DNA from 2 places in the Chryseobacterium sp. UF-290 genome. Region 1 is predicted to be linked to the other one. Evidence: riboswitches for the same ligand, from Rfam matches in the RefSeq annotation. Region 1 holds a riboswitch; the other holds the start of a gene.

What was found. Region 1 has a riboswitch for thiamine pyrophosphate ahead of thiS (sulfur carrier protein ThiS). Riboswitches for the same ligand answer to the same signal wherever they lie in the genome.
Region 2: linked by a shared signal. The riboswitch ahead of thiM (hydroxyethylthiazole kinase) and the one ahead of thiS (sulfur carrier protein ThiS) in region 1 are both predicted to bind thiamine pyrophosphate.

The regions. Positions count from the first base shown of each region.
Region 1 is NZ_JBSICB010000011.1:80,583-88,105, reverse strand. It holds gene AC4IF5_RS13960 (thiamine phosphate synthase) at 1-261, opposite strand, end outside; gene thiC (phosphomethylpyrimidine synthase ThiC) at 258-2,069, opposite strand; gene thiS (sulfur carrier protein ThiS) at 2,095-2,301, opposite strand; TPP riboswitch at 2,360-2,456, opposite strand; gene AC4IF5_RS13945 (RluA family pseudouridine synthase) at 2,577-3,254, opposite strand; gene AC4IF5_RS13940 (hypothetical protein) at 3,266-3,583, opposite strand; gene panB (3-methyl-2-oxobutanoate hydroxymethyltransferase) at 3,587-4,402, opposite strand; gene AC4IF5_RS13930 (Crp/Fnr family transcriptional regulator) at 4,465-5,178, opposite strand; gene AC4IF5_RS13925 (heavy metal translocating P-type ATPase) at 5,268-7,523, shown strand, end outside.
Region 2 is NZ_JBSICB010000014.1:92,717-100,239, reverse strand. It holds gene AC4IF5_RS15865 (alpha/beta hydrolase family protein) at 1-689, opposite strand, end outside; gene AC4IF5_RS15860 (HipA family kinase) at 867-1,640, shown strand; gene AC4IF5_RS15855 (DUF3037 domain-containing protein) at 1,627-2,010, shown strand; gene AC4IF5_RS15850 (carbon starvation CstA family protein) at 2,449-4,290, shown strand; TPP riboswitch at 4,352-4,444, shown strand; gene thiM (hydroxyethylthiazole kinase) at 4,514-5,311, shown strand; gene thiE (thiamine phosphate synthase) at 5,308-5,943, shown strand; gene thiD (bifunctional hydroxymethylpyrimidine kinase/phosphomethylpyrimidine kinase) at 5,940-6,773, shown strand; gene tenA (thiaminase II) at 6,760-7,410, shown strand.

The sequences.
Region 1 (7,523 bases):
AGGTTTATATTTTTCTTCTTTCCGGTCCTGCTCCCTGAAATGAAATCTTGAAATCCCATAATCTTTTCCCAGACCATAGTGATTATGAAGTACCAATTGGGAATACAATGACGAATCAATCTTTCTGATAAATTCTGTCATTTCCTTTTGGTTGATGTGAGGTTTTCTGATATGAAGCAGATCGAGTCCTTCCTGAAACATTTGATTGATAAGATCCGTCTCATTGGGAATTGCCATTTCAGGAGTGATGACAAGGATCATATATAGATTTCTTTTCCTTTTTCAATAAATTCCTGTGACTTATCCAGCATTCCTTTCTCCGCTGATTCCCGGATTTCCTGAGTAATCTTCATAGAGCAGAATTTTGGTCCGCACATCGAACAGAAATGAGCAATTTTAGCCCCATCAGCGGGAAGTGTTTCGTCATGATAAGCCCTTGCCGTATCAGGATCCAGTGAAAGATTGAACTGATCCTCCCATCTGAATTCGAATCTGGCCTTACTTAATGCATTATCTCTATACTGTGCTCCCGGATGTCCTTTTGCCAGATCCGCAGCATGGGCAGCCAACTTATAAGTGATCACCCCTACTTTTACATCTTCTTTATTCGGAAGGCCTAAATGTTCTTTTGGGGTTACATAGCAAAGCATCGCACAACCGAACCATCCGATCATTGCCGCACCGATTCCGGAAGTGATATGATCATACCCCGGAGCAATATCCGTTGTCAGAGGACCTAAGGTATAAAATGGGGCTTCATGACATTCTTCCAACTGCTTTTCCATATTTTCTTTGATCATGTGCATCGGAACGTGGCCCGGCCCTTCGATCATTACCTGTACGTTATGTTTCCATGCTATTTTTGTCAGTTCTCCTAAAGTTTCCAGCTCAGCAAACTGAGCTGCATCATTAGCATCGGCAATAGAACCCGGACGCAGGCCATCCCCAAGGGAAAAAGCCACATCATATTTCTTCATGATCTCACAGATCTCCTCAAAATGGGTGTACAGGAAATTTTCCTTATGATGAAACAGACACCATTTTGCCATAATAGAGCCTCCTCTGGATACAATTCCGGTGACTCTATTTGCGGTCAGATGAATGTATCGTAGTAAAACCCCGGCATGAATCGTGAAATAAGAGACTCCCTGCTCAGCCTGCTCAATCAGCGTATCTTTAAAAACTTCCCAGGTCAGATCCTCCGGAACTCCTTTTACTTTTTCCAATGCCTGATAAATAGGAACTGTACCAATGGGAACCGGACTATTTCTGATGATCCACTCTCTTGTTTCATGAATATTCTTTCCTGTTGAAAGGTCCATAATGGTATCTGCTCCCCATCTGCAGGCCCATACCGCTTTTTCCACTTCTTCTTCAATACTTGATGAAACGGCACTGTTTCCTATATTGGCATTAATTTTCACTAAAAAGTTCCGCCCAATGATCATAGGTTCACTTTCGGGGTGATTAATGTTATTAGGTATAATCGCTCTACCGGCAGCGATCTCATCTCTTACAAATTCCGGTGTAATTTTACTTTTGGGTGTATTGGCCCCAAAGCTGTTTCCGATATGCTGAAAAGCCATCTCTTTTGAGACAGATTCAAGCTGTTCGATCTTTTGATTTTCTCTGATCGCTACATATTCCATTTCGGGAGTGATGATTCCCTGCTTCGCATAATAAAGCTGGGTAAGTTCTTTTCCTTCTTGTGCAACCTTGGGTTTATGATCATAGGAAAAACGTAATTCATCAAGCTTAGGGTCTGCCAAACGTGCTTTTCCATATTCAGAAGTGATTCCTTCCAGAATATGGACATCTTTTCTGTCCAGAATCCACTGCTCCCTGATTCTCGGAAGTCCTTTCTGAATGTCGATCACCGCATTTTCGTCCGTATACGGGCCTGAAGTATCGTAAACCGTTACGGGAACATTATGTTCAAAGCCTCCATTGGTGAGTTTGGTAGGACTAAGCTGTATTTCACGCATTGCTACATTGATAGGATGAATTTTTCCTTCAACATAAATTTTCTTTGAGTTCGGAAATGGCGAACATGTAATAGAATGAGCCATAAATTTTGGTATTAAAATATGAGATTTATCCGCCCTGAGTGGCCGTAATGATTAAAACTGAATCTTTGTCGTTAAGGATTGTTTCCGCCCACGCTGACAGCGGAATAATACGATTGTTGAGGGCTACTGCGATCCCTTTTCTTTTTCCGGGCAGCTCTATAGCCAGTAATGCTTCCAGGTTTTCAGGAAGTATATTGAATGTTTTTCGGGTGTGGTTGATTATAAGTTCCATTCCTAAATAATTTAAATACACTTTAGGAATGGCCATTATTGTGCAATAGAATGCACAGCAAAAGTCACCTACTTTTCCCTACGCTGGTATGATCCAGATCAGGTTCAAAGGGTAAAGTCTCAGTCTGTTGGTAACAGACACCCCTAAAGTATGGGACGAAGTTAGTTATTTTTTCAGAATGAGCAAAATTGAATTTCTTTCAAAGAAACAACCACCTCAAAATTGAGATGGTTGTTATGTTTAAATTTTTATAATAGGGAAGAATCCAATCCGCTCTAGTCTTCACAAGCTCTCCAGATCGCATCATTTTGCGGAACAGGAGCCGTAATTTCAATTTTTTCTTTGGTAACCGGATGAATAAACTCCAGTTTTCTTGCGTGAAGGTTGATCCCTCCGTCCGGATTGGAACGCGGAGCACCGTATTTAAGATCTCCTTTGATCGGAACGCGCGTCTTTGACAGCTGAGCACGGATCTGATGATGTCTTCCGGTTTCAAGATCAATTTCCAGAAGCAGATAATTATCCAGTGCCTTGATCACGTTATAGGTCAGAATAGCTTCTTTGGCACCTTCTGTAGCCTTAGGAAAAACGATGGCTTTATTATTTTTCTCGTTCTTCTTCAGATAGTGTACAAGTCTCTGACTCTGAGGAATCATTTCTTTTCCTACTACTGCCCAATAGGTCTTTTTGATCTCACGGTTCTTTACCATCTGGGTAAGACGGGAAAGCGCTTTGGATGTTTTGGCATAGATCACCAGCCCTGAAGTAGGACGGTCTATACGATGAACCAAGCCGAGAAAAACGTTTCCCGGCTTAGCATCTCTTATTTTTATAAAATTCTTTATAGATTCCAGTAATGATTCATCACCGGTCTTATCACCCTGTACAAGCTGACCGACCTTTTTATTGATCACCAGAAGATGGTTGTCTTCATATATAATCTGCTCCTTCATCGTAATGCCGTCTATCTTCTTCTATTTGACAATGAAAGGATAATCCCGGCCAGCAGGCCAATGGTTTTAATGGCTGATAAATTGGAACCTTCAGGTATAAATGCTCCAAACACACAAATAGCTGCCGCCGCATACATGGCATAGACAAAATTTTTGTTGGTAAGCAATGGTGCCTGGATAAAAAAACTCGCTCCTATCAGAACATAGAAAACTTTTCTGGAAAGCAGATGATTAATTTCCGGAGAAAATAAATTGAACCAGCCTACAGCAAGACAGATCAGTGCTGCAATGGATAAAATTCCCTGGATAGATTGTTGTTGGTTTTGCATGAATTAATAACTTTCGTTTTGGTTGGGGAAATCTACACTCTTTACATCTTTCACGTACTGGGAAACCGCTCCTGTAATTTCTGTGTAAAGATCAAGGTATCTTCTCAGAAACTTCGGACTGAAACCTTTGTTCATTCCTACCATATCGTGATATACCAATACCTGCCCGTCACAGTCTGCACCGGCACCGATTCCGATAGTAGGAATCGAAATACTTTCCGTTACTTTTTTAGCCAAATCAGCAGGAATTTTTTCCAAAACAACAGAGAAACAGCCTAATTCTTCTAAAAGCTTTGCATCATTAATCAGCTTTTCAGCTTCAGCTTCTTCTTTTGCTCTTACTTTATAAGTTCCGAATTTATAGATAGACTGTGGTGTCAGCCCTAAATGTCCCATCACAGGGATTCCTGCATTGATGATCTTTTTAATTGATTTTGAAATTTCTTTTCCTCCTTCAATCTTTACAGCATGAGCTCCTCCTTCCTTCATCATTCTCACCGCAGACTCCAATGCTTTTTCAGGATTACTCTGGTAAGTTCCGAAAGGCAGATCCGCCACTACCAATGCCCTGTCGGTTCCTCTTACCACACTTTGGGCATGATAGATCATCTGGTCTAAAGTAATAGGCAGTGTCGTTTCAAAACCTGCCATGACATTCGCTGCAGAGTCTCCAATCAAAATAGCATCTACTCCACCTGCATCTACCATCTTTGCTGTGGTAAAATCATAGGCAGTAAGCATTGTTATTTTTTCCTTGTCGAATTTCATTTTGCGCAAGGTTTCAGTCGTAACTTTTTTAATTTCAGAGTGAACAGACATAATTTATCTATTTTTTAAAAGTTAAAAAGTCGGCCTTTAGCCGACTTAAGTTTTTATGATTTTTACAAAACTACGTGACCGAGTTTCATGAGTTTGTCGTGGTTGAGAATCTTAATATTTCTGCCGTCTACTTCGATCAGATTATCCTGCTTGAATTCAGAGATCAGACGGATAGCGCTTTCAGTGGCTGTTCCAATAATGTTGGCAATTTCTTCTCTCGTCAATGAGATCTTAATGAAGCCTTCAGGATCTACTCCCAGCTTCTGTTCCAGGAGCAGCAGTATTTCCGCAAGCCTTTCTCTTACCGTTTTCTGTGCCAGGAAAGTAATCGTGTTGGAGGATTCTCCTAATTCGTATGAAATTTTCTGAAGCATTACGAAAGACAGCTGTGGATCTACTTCCAAAAGATACATGAATATATCAGCAGGTAAGAAAACGCATTCTATATCTGTCATAGCTTCTGCTTTGGCCTGGAAATTCTCCCCGCAAAGCAAAGAACGATAGCCGATGATATCCCCTTCTTTGATAAATCTTAAAATCTGATCTTTTCCAAATGCTCCTGATTTTGAAAGTTTAGCGGCTCCTTTCTCTAATACGAACACCCCTTTTGGAGTCTCCCCATCTTCGAAAATAGTATCGTGTTTCTGAAAACTCAATCTTTTTTTACCGTTAATATATTTTTCAAAATCTGCGCTAGAAAGTCTTTCCTTAAATGATTTATCATTAAAAACTCTGGCGAACCTCTCTTCAATTGCTATCTGTTGTTCCTGCGGCATTTTATATGATATTTATCACAAAAATAGAACTTTTTAACTCGATAAACAAAAAAATTTGTTATAATTTTGTACTTCAATATTTTAGGGTGGTGAGCGAGAACTGTTTTCATTGTGGTCAAGGTATAGAAAAAGAAAGAATTCTGTTTGATGAAAAGACTTTCTGCTGCAACGGCTGTAAGTCTGTTTATGAAATTCTGAATACGAATAATTTAAGTAATTTCTACGAATTGAATAAAGGGGCAGGAATTCGCCCGGGTGATGAAAACTCCACTCAGTTCGATTATCTGGATACACCGGAAATCTTTGAAAAGGTTACAGATTTCTCAGAAGGAAACACCAGCCTTGTCACATTCAAAATCCCCGTAATACACTGTTCTTCATGCATCTGGCTGCTGGAAAGTCTTCATACTTTAAACGATCACATCAAATATTCCCAGGTCAATTTCACCAGAAAGACCTTACAGATCTCATTCAATCATAATGACCTGAAATTAAGCCAACTAGCTAATTTCTTAACCAACCTGGGCTACAAACCCGTTATCAGCCTTGAGACTGCAGAAAAAAACGTAGATCATCTGGACAAATCGCTTCTTGTAAAATTTGCCATCGCAGGATTTGCGTTCGGAAACGGAATGTTCCTCGCCTTTCCTGAATACGTAGGGGGTGAAGATTACTGGATGGAGCATTATAAGGGTCTTTTCAGGGTACTGATGTTCTTATTGGCTTGTCCTGTTGTGTTTTATTCCGCTTCAGACTATTATAAATCCGCATGGTACGGATTAAAAAATAAAATCGTTAATATTGATGTGCCTATCGTATTGGGAATCTTTGTTCTTTTCGGAAGAAGTATCTACGAAGTGGCCACAGATTACGGTCCCGGATATTTCGATACCCTTTGCGGTCTTTTATTCTTCATGCTGATGGGTAAACTTTTCCAGAAGAGAACCTACAGTGCCCTTTCTTATGACAGAGATTACAAATCTTTCTATCCTATAGCTGTTACGAAAGTAGATTTTGAAGGAAAGCAGGAGAACATCCTTCTTTCAGAGATCAAAGTTGGAGACAGAATCCTGGTTAGAAACCAGGAAATCATACCGGTAGACGCTGTCCTTATCAACGGAGCAGGAAATATCGACAACAGCTTTATCACCGGGGAAAGTGAAAGCATCAGCAAGCAGCCGGGAGACAAAATTTTTGCCGGGGGAAAACAAATAGGATCTTCCCTTGAGCTGGAAGTGATCAAAGACGTAGACCAAAGCTACCTTACCCAGCTTTGGAACAAAGAGGCCTTTAAAAAGCACGAGACCGGACTCGATACCCTGACCAATACTATCAGTAAATATTTCACATTTATTATTCTGGGGATTGCTCTTATTTCAGGAATTTACTGGTCATTTATCGATCTTGAAAAAATGTTTCAGGTCATTTCAGCGATTCTCATCATTGCCTGCCCATGTGCACTTGCACTCTCCGCACCGTTCACTTTCGGCCACATTATGAGAATTTTAGGCCGCAATAAGTTTTATGTAAAAGATACATTAACGATTGAAAAAATCGCTAAACTGGATACGATTGTTTTTGATAAAACCGGTACTATCACCCACAGAAAGAAATCCAACATCAAGTACGAAGGAACTGAAATCAACGAGTTTGATCTGTTGAATATCAAAACTTTATTAAAGAACTCAAATCACCCTCTTTCAAAATCATTGTATGATTTCATAGAAGTGAATGATGATTACTTCCCTGTTGAAAATTTCCAGGAGATCTCAGGAAAAGGCTATGAAGCAAGCGTAAGAGGAAATCTTTACAGAATTGGTTCTGCACGCTATAACAAACAGGAGCCAAAGAACCTTGAAACAGCTGTTTACATCAGCAAAAACAATCAGTTTATAGGCAAATTTATCTTTAAGAACGAATACCGTCCAAAGCTTAAGGAGCTGTTCAAAAAGCTTACCGATTATAGAATCTTCATTCTCAGCGGAGATAATTCTTCGGAAGAAAACCAGCTTAAAGAACTTATTCCGAACTACAAAGGAATGGCTTTCAACCAAAGCCCGGAGGATAAGCTCAACTACATCAAAAACCTTCAGGATCAGCATATGAAAGTCGCCATGCTAGGTGATGGACTGAATGACGCAGGCGCTTTAAAACAGAGCAATGTAGGTATTGCTATCGCTGATGACACGAACAGCTTCACGCCTTCTTCCGACGTGATTATGAATGGTGAGAAAGTAGTAACTCTTGACAACTACCTGAATGTCTGCAAAGGCTCGATTACGATTGTGAAAATGACATTTATAATCAGTTTTCTTTATAATATCGTTGGGTTAAGTTACGCTGTT
Region 2 (7,523 bases), on a different contig from region 1:
AGATGCTCCGCATGGCTGGCATCTACTGCCTCATCCTGAGTACCATGAATGATCAGCATATGAGTTTTAGCCATTTCAGTAGCCCTCTCTACATCAAAACGGTGTATATTTTGTTCATAATCTTCATAGAACTGGTAATAATGAGGCATTTCCTGCTTTGTACGGCCATTTAAGGCATAATATACCCCTTCTTTTTTCCAGCTCTCAAAGGCATCATCTGTAGGAAAACGTTCTAAAGTATCAACACTTGCCAATGTAATCAAACCATTGATCCTCTCATCTTCAAAAGTTTTAATGATCGAAATTCCTCCTCCCCTGCTGTGTCCTATGAGAATGATCTTTTCACTGTCTACATTAGGATGTTTTACGAAATGATCAATGATAACCCCAAGATCAGAAAGTTCTTTGGAATAATTATTATTTCCAAATGCTTCCAGGTCTGCAAAGTGATGGGGGTCTTCAATCGTTGTTCCGTTATGGGAGAAATTAAACTTTACAAAGAAAAAGCCTGCCTTTGCCAACTTTTCTGCCATCAGATCCCAGGCTCCCCAATCCTTATAGCCTTTATACCCGTGAACGAAAATTACTAACGGAAGTTTTTTATCTGTTTCAGGATAACAGGCATCGGCGAGAAAATCTCTTGTTTCAGGATTGGGGATGATGATATTTTGTTTTTTTGTGACTTCCATACTTTGAGTTTATATTTTTTGTTTTTCACTGACCATACAGATTCTGCTGAGGTTTATCGCGTCTGTTTACTGAATCCGTGAAGAGCTTTTTATTGTTTATAATTGGTCAGAATCCATTTTTCACTTAAAAATATTAAAAATAGAATTAAACACAAAGTAAAACCTTATTTTTGCTTTATGCAGAATTTAAGAACTGTAACCGTAATGCGTTACATTCTGCCATTGAGAGAAGGGGGTTCTCTTCCTGCACTGGCAGAAGCTGATGATGACTTTAAATATGTTTTAAAATTCCGTGGTGCGGGCCACGGGGTAAAAATGCTGATTTCCGAACTTTTAGGCGGAAAAATTACAGAAGCTTTAGGATTGAAAATTCCGGAGCTAGTTTTCGTAAATCTCGATGCTGATTTCGGAAGGACGGAAGCTGATGAGGAAATACAGGACCTGCTGAAGTTTTCAGAAGGGCTGAATCTAGGGCTGCATTACCTATCCGGTTCCATCACGTATGATCCGGGAGTAAGTATCGATCCGCTTTTAGCTTCAAAGATCGTTTGGCTGGACGCGTTCATTACCAATATCGACCGTACTTTTAAGAATACCAATATGCTGATGTGGCATAAAGAGCTTTGGATCATTGATAACGGCGCTTCGTTCTACTTCCACCATTCATGGCAGAACTTTGATGCCGCTGCAAAAACTCCGTTCAAATATGTGAAAGATCATGTATTACTTCCAAAAGCTAGTATGCTGGATGAAGCGGATAAGTTTGCCCACAAAGTACTGAATGATACTCTTTTCAGGGAAATTGTCAATTTAATCCCCGAAGACTGGCTCCACTGGAATGATGCTGATGAGACCCCGGATGAAATCCGTGAGATCTATTTTCAGTTTTTGAAAACCCGGTTCGAAAATTCACAAATCTTTGTAAACGAAGCTAAAAATGCAAGAGGATAAAATATATGAATATGCGGTAATACGCTTGGTACCCAAGGTTGAAAGAGAGGAATTTTTCAATATCGGACTTATTATGTTTTCCAAAAAAGAAAAATTCATCCGGGTAGAATTCTATCTGTGTCCTGATAAATTCAAACTGATGCACAGTAAACTGGATTATGCGGATATCATTCAAAACCTGGAAAGTTTCCAGAAGATCGCCAACGGGGATAAAGATGGCGGCCCGATTGCCCTGCTCGACATTCCCGAACGTTTCCGCTGGCTAACGGCTGTAAGGAGTTCCGCTGTACAGACTTCAAGACCTCATCCCGGAAAATCCAGGGATCTGAATACTACTTTTGGTAAACTTTTTGAGGAATTAGTAAAATAATACGATTCAAAAAAATTACTCATCTTTAATAAGTAACATATCAATAACCAGGTTTTTAAAAACCTGGTTATTGTTTTAGTAATAAGCTTATCCAATGTAAAGTTTTTCTCAAAATCATATTGAACCTAAATCCCCCAAAAAGCACTCTGTTTTCTAAAGTAGCTGTTGTACTCTCTGAATAAGTTTACAGACCGGATGTTGAATTTCATTGCTTCACAGAAAAACATCAATCTATATATTTTCCAAAAAACCAAATAAATTAAAATTATAATAATCAATGATTTACAATTTTAAAATTTGTATTAGAATACAATATTGCTAGATTAGTATACATATCAACAATTTTTACATATAAAATAATTAACTTGGCGATTATTTATTTTTTTTACAATAAAAAAGCCAATAATTTGAATTATTAATCAGTAAAAAACAAAAGGTATGGATTTCCTGGACAATATAAATGCTCTTACATTAATATTCGCATCAGTACTTATTTTTGCGATCGCTTACCGTGTTTACGGTATTTTCATGGCCAATAAAGTATTGCGGCTTAATGACAATAATATGACTCCTGCCATAGAATTTGCAGATGGTAAAGATTATGTTGCGACCAATAAGAATGTACTCTTTGGACACCATTTTGCAGCGATTGCCGCAGCAGGTCCTTTGGTAGGTCCCGTTCTGGCCGCTCAGTTCGGTTATCTTCCCGGAGCTTTATGGATCTTAATCGGATGTGTACTTGGAGGAGGAGTGCATGATATGGTGGTTCTATTTGCTTCTGTAAGACACAAAGGACAAAGCCTGGCAACCATTGCTTCGAAGGAAATAGGTAAGGCAACAGGAACCGTCGCAGGGTTTGCCATCTTATTCATCCTCATTCTCACACTGGCAGGTTTATCCCTTGCCTGCATCAACGCGATGCATGAAGCTTCCTGGTCTCTTTTTACGGTCGTGATTACCATGCCTATCGCTGTGATCATGGGTCTGATCATGCGCTACAAAAAGAACAGTGTCCTCTTCGCCAGTATTTTAGGAGGTATACTTTTGATCGCGGGTATTATTGGCGGACATGGTCTTATGCAGAATCCTACCATGAACAATTTATTTTCATGGGATATTAAAACGATATCCATTGCTATTCCGTTATATGGCTTTCTGGCCTCGGTACTTCCGGTATGGCTTCTTTTGGTTCCCAGAGACTATCTTTCTACGTATTTAAAGATCGGAACCATCATTATGCTTGCTGTAGGTGTGATCGTAATTCATCCAACAGTACAAATGCCGGCCCTTACTGCTTTTATCAACGGTGGAGGACCTGTAATAGGAGGGCCTGTACTTCCTTTTATCTTCATTGTCATTGCATGCGGAGCGATTTCGGGATTTCATGCTGTGATTGCTACGGGAACTACTCCTAAAATGCTCAATAGAGAAAGAGAGATTCTTTTTGTAGGATATGGTGCCATGCTGGTTGAAGGCTTTGTCGCCCTGATGGCTTTGATTGCTGCCTGTACTTTAATGCCGGGAGACTATTTTGCCATTAATACTCCAAAAGAATCATACGACGCTTTCCTGGCCGCTCATCCTTCTCTTCATGGAGTAGACATTGATTATTATTCCCAAAAAATAGGCATTGACCTGCATGGAAGAACCGGTGGTGCCGTTTCGCTGGCTGTGGGAATGGCTCATATTTTTAATAAGATTCCGTATATGGATCAGCTGACAGCCTATTGGTACAATTTTGCGATCATGTTTGAAGCTGTATTTATCCTTACAGCCATTGATGCCGGAACAAGGGTCGGACGTTTCTTTTTACAGGAGATGCTGGGCTCTGTTGTTCCTAAGTTCAATGATAAAAACTGGATTCCTGGAATCATTATCAGCAGCCTGCTTTTCACTTTTGCCTGGGGCTATCTGGTATATACCGGAAATGTGAGCAGCATCTGGCCTTTGTTCGGGATCAGCAACCAGTTGCTGGCAGCCTGTGGACTGATTGTTTGCACCACGATGCTGATAAGGATGAACAGGGGGAAATATGCATTATGTTCCGCTATCCCGGGAGTCTTTATGGCCGGAATTACTTTCTGGGCAGGATATCTCCAGGTCACTACCATCTACATTCCCAAAGAACAATATTTACTGGCTGCTCTTGCGGTCACAGCTATGGTATTGATGCTTATTGTCTTTATCGGGGCTTTCAGAAAATGGTATGAGCTTTTGAAGATCAAAACAACAGAAACAGATTTCTATGGGGAACAGGTAAAGGAACTGGTAGAAAGATAGCAGGTTCCGATTCAAATTCCACTGCCGGTTTTTTGCCTGCTCTGATAATTTTTATACATTTGTTTTGCTTTAGGGGTATTCTGAAAAGAATTGAGAGAGTCCCTTTGAACCTGATACGGCTTACACCGACGTAGGGAAAAGCAAAATTACATGATCTGCTTTTTTGCTAATGTACCTTTTGTTTCAGATTTTTTCCTAAAGCTATTTTATATTAATGATAACAATGGAAAAAATTCTCTGGCAACAAGCCCAGCTTGTACGACAAAAGTCTCCCCTGGTTCACAATATTACCAATTATGTAGTGATGAACAATACAGCCAATGCTCTTTTGGCTGCAGGTGCTTCTCCCATTATGGCTCACGCAAAATCAGAGATCAGGGAAATGATCAATATAGCTCATTCAGTGGTTATTAATATAGGAACCCTTGATGAATACTGGTCAGAGTCTATGCTCATTGCTGCTGAAACGGCAGACGCTATTCACAAGCCCTGGGTTTTGGATCCTGTAGGAGCAGGCGCAACCTCTTTCCGTGATCAGATCTTACATCAGCTTTTACAATACCACCCCACCGTCATCAGAGGCAATGCTTCTGAAATTATCGCTCTTGCCAAGATCAATAAAACAGTGACAAAGGGAGTAGACAGTACAGCAGGGAGCGATGAAGCGATCGATGCTGCTCAAATCCTGGTCAGCCAATATAATACCATCGTCTGCATTTCCGGTGAAACCGATATTATCCTGAACCCACACCAAACATTCTTGATCAAAAACGGTCATCCTCTCATGACCAAAGTTACAGGCCTTGGATGTTCAGCAACAGCATTAACGGGAGCATTCATAGGATGTTCAGAAGATAAAATCATAGGAGTTGCCGCAGCAATGGCATTGCTTGGTATAGCAGGAGAGCTGGCCGTTCAGGAAAGTAAAGGTCCCGGAAGCCTTCAGGTCAACCTGATCGACAGGCTGTACAATATCACGGAAGAAGAATTTGTTGCCCATTTGAAAATAGAACAAAAATGAGTGCATATTCTTTCCCTTACAGGCTGTACCTGGTGATCTCTGAAGCTGACTGCATTGGAAAAAATTTTCTGAAAGTTGCTGAACAGGCTATTATTGGCGGTGTGGATATCATCCAGCTGCGTGAAAAAAATGACAGCAGTGAAGTGTTTCTTCAAAAAGCCCGACAACTTATCGAAATTACGGACAAATACGGAATTCCCCTCATCATTAACGATAATATTGAGGTTGCTGAAAAAGTAAATTCAGCAGGAATTCATGTTGGGAACAACGATACAGCCCCTGCTTATCTGAGACAACAACCTCTTATCCTGGACAAGATCATTGGCTATTCTGTAGAGCATCTTGCCCAACTTGAAAATGAACAGACCGCTGTCTCGGATTATCTTGGAATAAGTCCTGTATTTAAAACAAATACCAAAACAGATACGATCACAGAATGGGGCCTTGAAGGCATCACGAAGATCAGGCAGCTTACAGAAAAACCTCTGGTAGCCATTGGCAACATTCATCTTACCAATGCCAAAGATGTCATCAACGCAGGCGCAGACTGTCTTGCTGTTGTTTCGGCAATATGCGGTGCAGATGATCCTCAGAAAGCAGCATATCAATTAAAAAATGAAATTTTAAAATGAAAAAGTATAAATACCCGTCAGTATTAACTATTGCCGGTTTTGACGGAAGCGGCGGAGCAGGTATTCAAGCTGATATCAAAGCAACTTCTGCTTTAGGCTGTTTTTCAACATCGGTATTGACCGCCTTACCTGTACAGAATACTCAAGGCGTAAGGAAAATATATCCAATTCCTGTAGAAGCAGTAGCTGATCAGATCAAAGCGATCCTGGATGATATTGTTCCGGATGCTATTAAAATAGGAATGGTACATACTCCTCAACTGGTGGAAGCCATTGTTTCTACATTATCACAATACGAAAGAATACCCATTGTATTTGATCCTGTAATGGTAGCTACCAGCGGACACCGGCTGATTGAAGAAGAGACCATCACAGCCCTCACAGAAATGCTCTTCCCCATTGCCGATGTTATCACCCCCAATATGGATGAAGCGGCAATTTTAGCGGATATGAAAGTAGAAACACTGGAAGACCTTTACACCGCAGGAAAAAAAATCAAAAAATTGGGTTGTAAGACAATCCTTCTTAAAGGAGGGCACCAGGAAACCTCAACGATTACTTCCCTGTTCTATGATGAGCACGAAACTTATCATTCTTTCGAAACGTTAAAATTTAACACCAATAACACCCACGGCTCCGGCTGTACGCTTTCTTCCGCAATAGCAGCTTATATTGCCCAGGGAAAAACTTTGTACGACGCTGTCTCTTTGGGACAGGAATATACTTACAAAGCCATAGAAAACGGAACAGATGTACAAACAGGTCTGGGAAACGGCCCGCTGAATCACTTTTTTAATCCTCAAAAACTTATCAAAAATGAAATGGTCTGAACAAACCTGGAATACTATAGGAGAATGTTATCAATCTATCCTGGATATGCCTTTTATAAAAGAATTATCAGATGGCAGCCTGCCACAGGAGAAATTCCGCTTTTATATGGCTCAGGATTCTTTATATCTGGAACATTTCGGAAGAACACTCTCCCTGATTGCTGCAAAGATCACCGATCTTCAGGATGTACTGGCTTTTATGCGCTTTGCCGAGAATGCCATTGTTGTGGAAAATGCGCTGCATGAATCTTATTTCAAAGATTTTGGGGTGAATGATAAAGGTGTTTTACAGCCTGCCTGCCATCATTACATTCACTTTCTGAGAAGTACGGCAGCGCTGGAATCAGTGGAAATTGCAACAGCAGCGGTACTCCCTTGCTTCTGGATCTACAGGGAAGTAGGAGATTATATTTACCGTACTCAAAACACGGTCAACAATCCTTATGAAAAATGGATCGCCACTTATGCCGGGGAAGAGTTTTCAGCAGCAGTAGATCAGGCCATTGCCATCTGCGATAAAATTGCAGAAAACAGCACTGAGGAAACCCGGAATAGAATGACAGAAGCGTTCATCATGGCATCCCGGATGGAGTATCATTTCTGGGAGGCAGCCTATGAATTAAAAACATGGAAATAGTTTTATTAAAAAAACCTTAACTGCTATTCAATCTTCAAAAGGTTTTTTCTTCTGACTTCCAACCTTTACAACAGGTTTATTCTATAAAACATCAACAAAAAACGGATCCAAAT